One region of the Variovorax glucosi genome, then DNA from elsewhere that is predicted to be linked to it. Evidence: predicted binding sites of a transcription regulator. Region 1 holds the regulator's gene; the other holds the start of a gene.
The links. The regulator NrdR, encoded in region 1, represses ribonucleotide reductase genes. The targets are predictions, from matches to a motif close to CACNANATNTNGTG.
Positions count from the first base shown of each region.

Region 2: a site for NrdR is predicted at 2,818-2,831, ahead of ACSFA3_RS20175 (ribonucleoside-diphosphate reductase subunit alpha). Genes of this name have one in related genera too.

Region 1 covers NZ_JBPJZE010000001.1:546,939-552,340, forward strand. The annotation lists gene ACSFA3_RS02675 (lytic transglycosylase domain-containing protein) at 1-789, shown strand, start outside; ZMP/ZTP riboswitch at 812-950, shown strand; gene glyA (serine hydroxymethyltransferase) at 991-2,235, shown strand; gene nrdR (transcriptional regulator NrdR) at 2,261-2,704, shown strand; gene pilV (type IV pilus modification protein PilV) at 2,882-3,490, shown strand; gene ACSFA3_RS02695 (PilW family protein) at 3,487-4,464, shown strand; gene ACSFA3_RS02700 (pilus assembly protein) at 4,461-5,075, shown strand; gene ACSFA3_RS02705 (pilus assembly protein) at 5,079-5,402, shown strand, end outside.
Region 2 covers NZ_JBPJZE010000004.1:371,612-377,013, forward strand. The annotation lists gene ACSFA3_RS20175 (ribonucleoside-diphosphate reductase subunit alpha) at 1-2,686, opposite strand, end outside; gene ampD (1,6-anhydro-N-acetylmuramyl-L-alanine amidase AmpD) at 2,980-3,549, opposite strand; gene ACSFA3_RS20185 (sigma-54-dependent transcriptional regulator) at 3,542-5,074, opposite strand; gene ACSFA3_RS20190 (two-component system sensor histidine kinase NtrB) at 5,079-5,402, opposite strand, start outside.

The sequences.
Region 1 (5,402 bases):
GGCTTTTTTGAAATCATGCACAACGGCTTCGCTCTTCTCGGGCTGGCCACTGTGTTCGCGGTGCTGGCCCTGATGGCCCGCCCCGATCTGCGCGCGTCCGGCGAAGCCCATCTATCGGGCTGGCTCGACTCGCGCAAGCCGGTGCTCGTGGCCGATGCGACCGCGCTCGACGTGACGGCCATCGACCGCACCACGGCGGCGAGCCCGCGTGATCTGCCGAGCCAGCAGGCCGCAGTCGCGTTCTGGCTCAGCAAGAAGTACCGTGTCGCCGCGGAGCCGCTGAGCGTTCTGGTGTCCGAGGCCTATTCGCTCGGCAAGCGCACCAAGCTCGACCCGACGCTGATCCTCGCGATCATGGCAGTCGAGTCCAGCTTCAACCCCTTCGCTCAGAGCCACGTCGGCGCGCAAGGGCTGATGCAGGTGATGACCCGCGTTCACGTCGACAAGTACGAAAGCGCCGGCGGCTCGCTGACGGCGTTCGATCCGGTCACGAACATGCGCGTGGGCGTCAAGGTGCTGCAGGAATGCATCGCGCGCGCCGGCTCGCTCGAAGCCGGCCTGCGCTATTACGTCGGCGCCGCCAATCTGGAAGACGACGGCGGTTACGCGAATAAGGTTCTGGCGGAGCACGAACGCCTGCGCCTCGTGGCTGGCGGCTCGAAATCGGTGCCGACCACGCCAGCTGCTGCGCCGCCTGTCGTTCGCGCGCAGGGCACGACGCCGCGTCCCGCCCTGCCTGTCGCCGATGCCGGCGACGGACAAAAGGTCGCAACCCTCGCGGGCTTCTGAGCCTTTCCGGGTCGGCTACACTCGAGAAGTACGCGACTGGCGATAGGCGCTGCCCCGTTTTCGGTGGTTTGCGCTGACGTGGAATACCACTGGGAAGCGTACCGCCCGCCATCTTCGAAAGATCGGATGCGGGTGTTCAGCCGTTCGCCTGGGCAGCCCTTGTTTGGTTGAAACAAGGACCACCGTCTTCAAAGGACTGCCATGTACCACCGCGATATCCTGGTCGAACAGACCGACCCCGAAATCTGGGCTGCGATCCAAGCCGAAAACGCACGCCAGGAACACCACATCGAACTGATCGCAAGCGAGAACTATGCTTCTCCGGCGGTCATGCAGGCCCAAGGCTCGCAACTCACGAACAAGTACGCCGAAGGCTATCCGGGCAAGCGCTACTACGGCGGCTGCGAGCATGTCGACGTGGCAGAGCAACTGGCCATCGACCGCATCAAGCAGATCTTCGGCGCCGACGCAGCCAACGTGCAGCCGCATTGCGGCGCTTCCGCCAACGAAGCCGTCATGCTGGCCTTCCTAAAGCCCGGCGACACCATCATGGGAATGAGCCTGGCCGAAGGCGGTCACCTGACGCACGGCATGCCGCTGAACATGAGCGGCAAGTGGTTCAACGTGGTCAGCTACGGCCTCGACGCCAACGAAGCCATCGACTACGACGCCATGGAGCGCAAGGCGCGCGAGCATCTGCCCAAGCTGATCATCGCCGGCGCATCGGCCTATTCGCTGCGCATCGATTTCGAACGCTTCGCCAAGGTCGCCAAGGAAATCGGCGCGATCTTCCTGGTCGACATCGCGCATTACGCCGGCCTGGTGGCCGCAGGCGTGTACCCGAACCCGGTGCCGCATGCCGACGTCGTCACCTCGACCACGCACAAGAGCCTTCGCGGCCCGCGCGGCGGCATCATCCTGATGAAGGCGCAACACGAGAAGGCCATCAACAGCGCGATCTTTCCCGGCCTGCAAGGCGGTCCGCTGATGCACGTCATCGCGGCCAAGGCCGTCGCCTTCAAGGAAGCGATGGCGCCGGAATTCAAGATCTACCAGCAACAGGTGATCAGGAACGCACAGATCGTCGCCGACACGCTGATCGAGCGCGGCCTGCGCATCGTCAGCGGCCGCACCGAGAGCCACGTCATGCTGGTCGACCTGCGTGCCAAGGGCATCACCGGCAAGGAAGCCGAAGCCGTGCTGGGCAGCGCCCACATGACGATCAACAAGAACGCGATCCCGAACGATCCCGAAAAGCCGATGGTCACCAGCGGCGTGCGCATCGGCACACCGGCCATGACCACGCGCGGCTTCAAGGACGAAGAAGCGCGTCTCACGGCCAACCTGATCGCCGACGTGCTCGAAAATCCGCGCGATGCGGCGAACATCGACGCCGTGCGCGCCAAGGTGCACGCGCTCACCAGCCGCTTCCCGGTCTACCGCTGACTGCTGCCGACCGTCCGGTGACCGCATGAAGTGCCCTTTCTGCAGTCACGCCGAAACGCAGGTCGTCGAGACCCGCGTTTCGGAGGATGGCGATTTCGTCCGCCGCCGACGACAGTGCAGCGCCTGCGACAAGCGCTTCACGACGTATGAGCGCCCCGACGTCAACTTTCCGGTCGTCGTGAAGAAGGACGGCAGCCGCGCCGACTTCGATTCGCGCAAGGTCCGCGCTTCGATGATGCTTGCGCTGCGCAAGCGACCGGTCGGCATCGCGCAGATCGACAACGCCCTTCTGAGCATCGAGCAGAAGCTGCTGGCCAGCGGGTTGCGCGAGATCGAATCGACGCAGGTCGGCGAGCATGTCATGCGCGAGCTCAAGCGGCTCGACAAGGTGGCCTACGTGCGCTTCGCCTCCGTGTATCGCAGCTTCGAGGACGTCGACGAGTTTCGTCAGCTACTTCGCGACATCTAAAGTACTCACGCCGATGTCTTCGCGGTTGTGCATTAACACCCCGAAAACCTACGACGACAAGCGCCACGCCGAGCGGTTGCATACGCCGCTCGAAAGGCTCGAAAACCTGGATCCCGCCTAACAGAATGCCGCACCAGACCGCCTTGCAAGAAGGCGGCTCAACAAGGTGAGGCACGCTTGGCGAAGAAACGAACATCCCTAGCGCAGAAAGCGCGCGGCTCGACACTGATCGAGGTGCTCGTCGCCGTCCTGCTTCTGTCGATCGGCATGATCGGGATGATCGGTCTGCAGGCGGCGTCGCTGCAGAACAACCGCGAGGCGCGATTGCAATCGACGGCCGTGCGTCTGGCCACCGAACTGGCCGAGCAGATGCGTGGCAATCGCGGTGTCGCTGCCCTTCCCGACGCAGCCACCAATCCGTACCTGCAGGCGAATGCCACTGCTGCGCCGACGAAAACCGCCGTCGACTGTTTCACCGCCAGCTGCGCAAATCCGCTCGACGTCGCACGCTGGGAGATCGACGACTGGCTGCAACGCGTTTTCTCCCCCGACGGCGGACTGCCGGCCGCCCGCGTCGTCGTGTGTTTCGACCAGACACCGTACGACAGTGCCGGGTTGCCCCGCTGGGCATGCTCAGGCAGTGGCGATGTCGCTCAGGTCAAGCTCGGATGGACGCGCGCGTCGACCGACCGTTCGCTCACCGGCGCCGCCGCCTTCGCGCGTGCGGGCGACCCTGACAGCCGTCCCGCCGTCATGCTGCCCATCGCCGCCGGCTGGCCGTCATGAACCACCCCTTGCCGCCCGAACGTCGCGTCGCCCTTCTTCGAATCAGAAACTCGCGCGGCTTTACGCTGATCGAGCTGATGGTGGCACTTGCACTGACGCTGCTGGTCGTGATCGTCGCCACCGCGGCGCTGCAGGTCGCGCGCCGTGGACACGTGACGACCGACGCGGCAAGCCAGTTGCTGGACAACGCGCGTTTCGCCGCCGATGCGGTCCGCAAACTGGCAGGGCAAGTCGGCTATCTAGACGCCGACATCGCCGCCGAAACCGATAGCGGTGGTTTCGTCGCGGCCGGAACGACTGCCGCGGAACCATTCGTGCAAGGTACGGACGACGCCATCTATCCGTCGGCCGCAAAAGGCATCAACGGCAGCGACATCCTGGTATTGCGCTCGCAGGCCAGCGCCATCGTGCCAGGTTCCACCAAATCCGACGGCACCATGCTCGACTGCATGGGCGCCCACATCGAACAGGTACCGTCCGACCGCTCCGATGCGAGCGTCAGCATGCTGTTCCTGAGGGTCGGCAGCGACGGGGAGCCGTCGCTCATGTGCGCCACCGGCACGACGAAATCGGGCGCGACCACGATGGAGCCGACCATCCAGCCCATCGTGCAGGGCGTGGAAACCTTCCAGGTGCTCTACGGCGTCGACGGTGTGTCGCCGAATACCCGAGCCGTCGGCACAGGCGACTCCGTGGCCGATCGCTACTTGCGCGCATCACAGGTGACCGTACCGGGCGATGTCGAAGGAACGCGCCTGAACTGGCAGCGCGTGCGGTCGTTGCGCATCGGCCTGGTGCTGCGCGGCGCGCCGAACCTGGCGCAGGACCGGACGATCCGCACGACCTTGTTCCCACTCGGCGAGGCCATGTCGGCCGCCGACGATGCCGGGGCCCGCTTCGTTCCGGCAAAGGACGGGCGGCTACGACAGGTCCTGACGTTCGTCGTCAATCTGCACAACAGGCAGCAACTGTGACGTCGCGCCGCAGGAGCCCGAATGCCATCGTCAGCCAGCGAGGCGTTGCACTGATCGTCGTGATGATCGTCCTCGTGATCGTGTCGTTGCTGGGCATCGGCTCGACGCAGCTCTCGATGATGACCGAGCGTGGCGCTCGCAACGACCGTGACGCGCAGCTCGCGCTGCAGGCTGCCGAGGCTACGCTGCTCGATGCCGTTTCGGACATCGACGGTACGGCTTCCGCTGCGCTGCGCCAGAGTGCCTTCACAAATGGGAGCCTGCTCGATTTCGAAATCGGCTGCGGCGCCGCCGGTCTTCGGAAAGGGCTTTGCAGTCAGGCGCTCGGCGGCAAGCCGGTGTGGCAGACCGTCGATCTCGCAGATGAAAGCCGGACCGCAACCTTCGGCCAGTTCACCGGGCGCGCATTCGCGACGGCAGCCGGCAACGAGCACGGCCTGATGCCCGCCGTGCCGCCGCGCTACATCATCGAAGCGCTGGAAGACAGACAGCTCTTCAGGGATCTGACCCAGCCATCGGGCCTGGTCTATCGCGTGACGGCATTGGGTTTCGGCTCGAGGCAAGACATCCAGGCCGTCGTGCAGATGCTCTACCGAAAAAAGAAGGATTGACGAATGCACCGACCGCCAGGCCGGCGTTGCTTCGCCGGCGCCCTGCTTCTTGCCGTGACTGCGGTGATCTCGTGGATGGTCTACGCACAGGCGGTGCCGGCCCGGCTGGTGGCCCTGTCCGCAGAACCGCTGTCCAGCAGCGCAGCAGCACGGAAGCCGACGCTGACCCTGGCTCTGTCCGTCGAATTTCCGACCGTCGGCGCTCAGTACCTCGACCCGGTCTACAAGCCAAAGGATGCCTACATCGGCTACTTCGACGCCGAAAGCTGCTACGTCTACCTGAACGATGCCGACTCGGGCCTTCGGCGCTTCGACCGCACCGCAGCC
Region 2 (5,402 bases), on a different contig from region 1:
AGGCGCCGGCCATGTAGATGTTGAGCGACTGCGCCTGGTCGATCCATTTCTGGCGACGTGCCGCAGCCTCGACCAGCCACCTGGTTTCGACTTCGAACGCCGTGCCGTAAAGCGCCTTGATGTCCTGCGGCACGCGATCGATCGGACGCAGCGAGCCGTCGAAGTGCTTCAGGTCCATGACCATCACGTCGTCCCACAGTCCGAGGCGCTTCAGGTCGCGCACCAGGTAATGGTTGATGACCGTGAATTCGCCCGACAGGTTCGACTTGACCGACAGGTTGCCGAAGCAGGGTTCGATCGACGCGTCGACGCCGATGATGTTGGAGATCGTGGCGGTCGGTGCGATGGCGACGCAGTTCGAGTTACGCATGCCGTCGGTCTTGATCTTCTGGCGCAGCGTGTCCCAGTCGAGCGTGGTCGAGCGGTCGACCTCGACGTAACCGCCGCGTGCCTTTTCGAGCATGTCGAGCGTGTCGATCGGCAGGATGCCCTGGTCCCACAACGAGCCCTTGTAGCTCGAATAGGTGCCGCGCTCCTTTGCCAGATCGGTCGATGCCCAGTAGGCGTGGTAGCAGATCGCTTCCATCGATTCGTCGGCGAACTGCACGGCTGCGTCGGATGCATACGGAATGCGCAGTTCGTACAGCGAATCCTGGAAGCCCATCAGGCCGAGGCCGACCGGACGATGGCGCAGGTTGGACGTGCGCGCCTTCTCGACCGCGTAGTAGTTGATGTCGATCACGTTGTCGAGCATGCGCATCGCGGTCGAGATCGTCTTCTTGAGCTTGGCCTGGTCCAGAACCTTGGTGGCAACGCCGTTGGCGTCGCGTGTGCCGTCCTTCAGATGCTGCAGCAGATTGACCGAGCCGAGGTTGCAGACCGCGGTTTCCTCGTCGCTGGTGTTCAGCGTGATCTCGGTGCAGAGGTTCGACGAGTGGACCACGCCGGCGTGTTGCTGCGGCGAGCGCACGTTGCAGGCATCCTTGAACGTGATCCACGGATGGCCGGTCTCGAACAGCATCGTCAGCATCTTGCGCCAGAGGTCGCTCGCCGGAACGGTGCGCGACGGCGTGATCTCGCCGCGTGCGGCCTTGGCTTCGTAGGCGACGTAGGCGGTCTCGAATTCGGCGCCGAACAGGTCGTGCAGCTCAGGCACGTTGTTGGGCGAGAACAGCGTCCAGTTGCCCTTTTCCATCACGCGACGCATGAAGAGGTCGGGGATCCAGTTGGCGGTGTTCATGTCGTGCGTGCGGCGGCGGTCGTCGCCGGTGTTCTTGCGCAGCTCCAGGAACTCCTCGATGTCGAGATGCCAGGTTTCGAGGTACGTGCAGACCGCGCCCTTGCGCTTCCCGCCCTGGTTCACGGCGACGGCCGTGTCGTTCACCACCTTCAGGAACGGCACCACGCCCTGCGATTCGCCGTTCGTGCCCTTGATGTGGCTGCCGAGCGAGCGGACACGCGTCCAGTCGTTGCCGAGGCCGCCGGCGAATTTCGACAGCAGCGCGTTTTCCTTGATCGACTCGTAGATACCGCCGAGGTCGTCGGGCACCGTCGTCAGGTAGCAGCTCGACAGCTGCGAGCGCAGCGTGCCGGCGTTGAACAGTGTCGGCGTCGACGACATGAAATCGAACGACGACAGCACTTCGTAGAACTCGATGGCACGCGCTTCCCGGTCTTTCTCGCCGAGCGACAGGCCCATCGCGACGCGCATGAAGAAGGCTTGCGGCAGTTCGATGCGGGTCTTGCGGACGTGCAGGAAGTAGCGGTCGTACAGCGTCTGCAGGCCGAGGTAGTCGAACTGCAGGTCGCGCTCGGCCTTGAGCGCGGCGCCCAGGCGCGGCAGGTCGTACTTGAGCAGTTCGGCATCGAGCAGTTCGTTGTCGACGCCCTTCTGGATGAACTTGGGGAAGTAATCGACGTAGGCCTGCGAGCGCTCCACCGGCATCACTTCGCGGCCGATGATCTCCTTGAAGATCGTGTGCAGCAGCAGGCGTGCGGTGGCGAAGGTGTAGTCGGGGTCTTTCTCGATCAGCGTGCGTGCCGCCAGGATCGACGCCTTGTAGACCTCGTCGAGCGGTACGCCGTCGTAGAGGTTCCGCATCGTCTCGGCTTCGATCGGTGCGGCGGTGATGGTGTCGCCCAGGCCTTCGCAGGCGGATTCGATCAGGCCCTTGAGCTCGTTGAGGTCGAGCGCGACGCGCTGGCCGTTGTCGAGCACATGAATCGTCGGCACTGCAGGCGCAACCTGCGCATCCTGCTTGGCGCGCTCCTGCATGCGGCGTTCGCGATAGAGCACGTAGGCGCGCGCGACTTCGTGGTGGCTGCCGCGCATCAGGCCGAGTTCGACCTGATCCTGTACGTCTTCTATATGGAAGGTGCCGCCGCCCGGACGCGAACGCATCATGGCGCGCACGACATTCTGGGTGAGCGTGTCGACGGTTTCGCGCACGCTGGCCGAAGCCGCGCCCTGGGTGCCATGCACGGCCAGGAAGGCTTTCATCATCGCGATGGCGATCTTGCTCGGCTCGAAAGGAACGACCGACCCGTTGCGGCGAATGATCTGGTAGTGCGCCAGCGCTTCGCTTTCGATGGGTGCGGCGACGTCGCGCTGGGTCGTCGCGCCGGAAGGCCGCGGAGCGGTATTCGGGACGCGGGAGGTCGATGGCGTGTTGGATGCTGTTTGCATTGAGTCCTCGGTGTGGCGGATTTGTCTGGGTGAGCCGCAAACGCGCTAGGCAGTACGCATGGGCTATGTTTCGACAGCGTTTTCTGTGCCGGCGACCGAAGTTCGACATCGGACGCGTTTGGGCAGACGGACACTATATCTGGGGTCAGAAAGGTCTACAACCCACTACCTGTAGTGCTTTTCCGATTCTTGGACACCGTCTTTTCGGCGCATTTCTGCTGGAAGCCGCATGCCTTCTAGGTTTCAGGCGCCGCGCGACTGCTGCCGGGCGAGCAGCTGAAAAAAGTCTTTTTTTAACCCGATGGTGTTGCTTTGTCGTTCCAGCCAAGAAGAGTAAGAAGAAGGTTCCAATCAAACCCGGGGCCTGGATCGATCTTGCGTTCTGGTGCGATGTCGGAGTGTCTTGCGATGCCGTCGATCGGGTATTTGGCCGCGATCGCCGGGCAAAGACGCGCCAGGGTGTCGTATTGCGCCGGCTCAAAGGTTTCGCCTTCGAGTCCTTCGAGTTCGATGCCGATCGAGAAGTCGTTGCAGTTGGAGCGGCCGCGCCATGAAGACGCGCCGGCATGCCACGCACGCTCGTCGCAGCTCACGAATTGCCACAGCGCTCCGTCGCGCCGCACATAGAAATGCGCCGAAACCTCCATCCCGCGGATCCGCTCGAAGTACGGATGCGCGCTCCAGTCGAGCCGGTTAGTGAAGAACTGCTGCACTTCGTCGCCGCCGTAGATGCCGGGCGGCAGGCTGATCGAATGAAGGACGATCAGGTCGACCGCCGTACCGGTCGGTCGCGGACCGAAGTTCGGCGAGGGCAGCTGCTTTGCCGGCTCGTACCACCCGTCCCGCCACGTGCGCTCACTCATCGGCGAATCCGCCTGGCCCGGCCGGCGCGTCGTCGCCGTTCGGCATCGCGATGCCCAGACGCGCAATGCGGTAGCGGATCTGCCGCAGGCTCAGGCCGAGGCGTGCAGCCGCGGCAGTGCGGTTGAAGCTGCTTTCGCGCAGCGCCCGCACCAGGATTTCACGCTCCTGCTGGTCAAGGTAGACCTGCAGGTCGGCCGGAACGTCCGACGGCGAAGCGGTCGCCTGTGCCTGAAACACCGGAGCCGTGGCCGTGGCTGCCGAAGGCGATGAGACCGCCAGGTTCGGCGCAGCTTCGCCGCCCATGAAATCCAGGTGAAGTTCGTCGCCGTCGTTGAGCGCCACCGCGCGATGCAGGAGGTTCTCCAGTTCGCGCACGTTGCCATGCAGCGGCTGGCAAGCCAGCTCGTCGACGACGCCGGAGGACAGCACCGGCACCGGCATGCCCGCGTCATGCGCGATGCGGGAGAGCAGCGCAGCGCACAGCACCGGCAGGTCCTCGCGGCGGTCGCGCAAGGCGGGCACCGCGATCTCGATCACGTTCAGCCGGTAGAACAGGTCCTGGCGGAACCGGCTGGACTGAACCTCGGCCTGCAGATCCTTGTGCGTCGCGCTGACGATGCGGACATCGACGGCGTCTTCCTGCGTCGAGCCGATCGGCCGCACGCTGCGCTCCTGGATCGCACGCAGCAGCTTGGACTGCATGGCGAGCGGCAGGTCACCGATCTCGTCGAGAAACAGCGTGCCGCCGCGCGCAGCCTGGAAATAGCCGTCGCGATCGGCTGCCGAACCGGTGTACGAACCCTTGCGTGCGCCGAAGAATTCGGCTTCGAGCAGGTTTTCGGGAATCGCGCCGCAGTTGACGGCGACGAACGGCCCGTCGCTTCGCTGGCTGCACGCATGCACCGCGCGCGCGACCAGTTCCTTGCCGGTTCCCGATTCGCCACGCACCAGCACCGGCGCCATGCCGCGCGCTACCTTTGCGATGCGCGACTTGACGCGTCGCATCGGCTCCGAATCGCCGACCAGCCGGTCGAGCGCCGCCATGCCGACGCCGTCGGGCAGGACGGTGACGGCGGTTGCGATCGTCTTTCCGCTGTCGTCGGCGGATGTTCGTGCCGGCTTGATTGCCACCGGCTGCGCCTGCACCGCGGCAGCGACCACGCCGCGAAACTGTTTCAGGTCGACCGGTTTGGTCAGGTAGTCGAAGGCGCCGGCCTTGAGCGCCTCGACCGCGTTCTCCGCCGAGCCGTAGGCCGTCATCACGATGCAGCGTTCGCCGCGCTGGTCGCGTTGCGCGCGCTGCAGGATTTCCATGCCCAGGCCGTCCGGCAGACGCATGTCGGTGATCACCACGTCGAAGCGCGAGGCATCGAGCAGGCGCTGCGCCTCGGCCACGGTGCCCGCAGCCTCGACGCGGTAGCCCTCGCGCAGCAAGGTCAGTTCATAGAGCGTGCGCAGGTCCGGCTCGTCGTCGACGACCAGGATCTGCACGGTTTTCGGTGGCGAAGCGGCGGGTGTACTCACGCTTCTATTGTGTCAGCGGCATCTGGCGGAGCGCGGCGGGCGCGAACACGATGAAGAACGCATTCCCCTCGGGCCCCGTGCCGGAGGCCGAGCGCCGTTCGTAGCCAATGGTGGCGCCGTGGCGCTCGCACAGTTCTCGGCAAAGGAAGAGGCCGAGTCCGCTCGACCGGCTTTCCGAGGAGAAGAACGGCTCGAACAGGTGGCGCTGCACCGGGGGTTCGAGCGCCGCGCCGTCGCTCCAGACCTGCAGGCCGATCCGGCCGCGCGGATCGACGCGCGTCGACAGCTGGATCGATCCGTCCCGATGGCCGGCGTAGCGCGCCGCGTT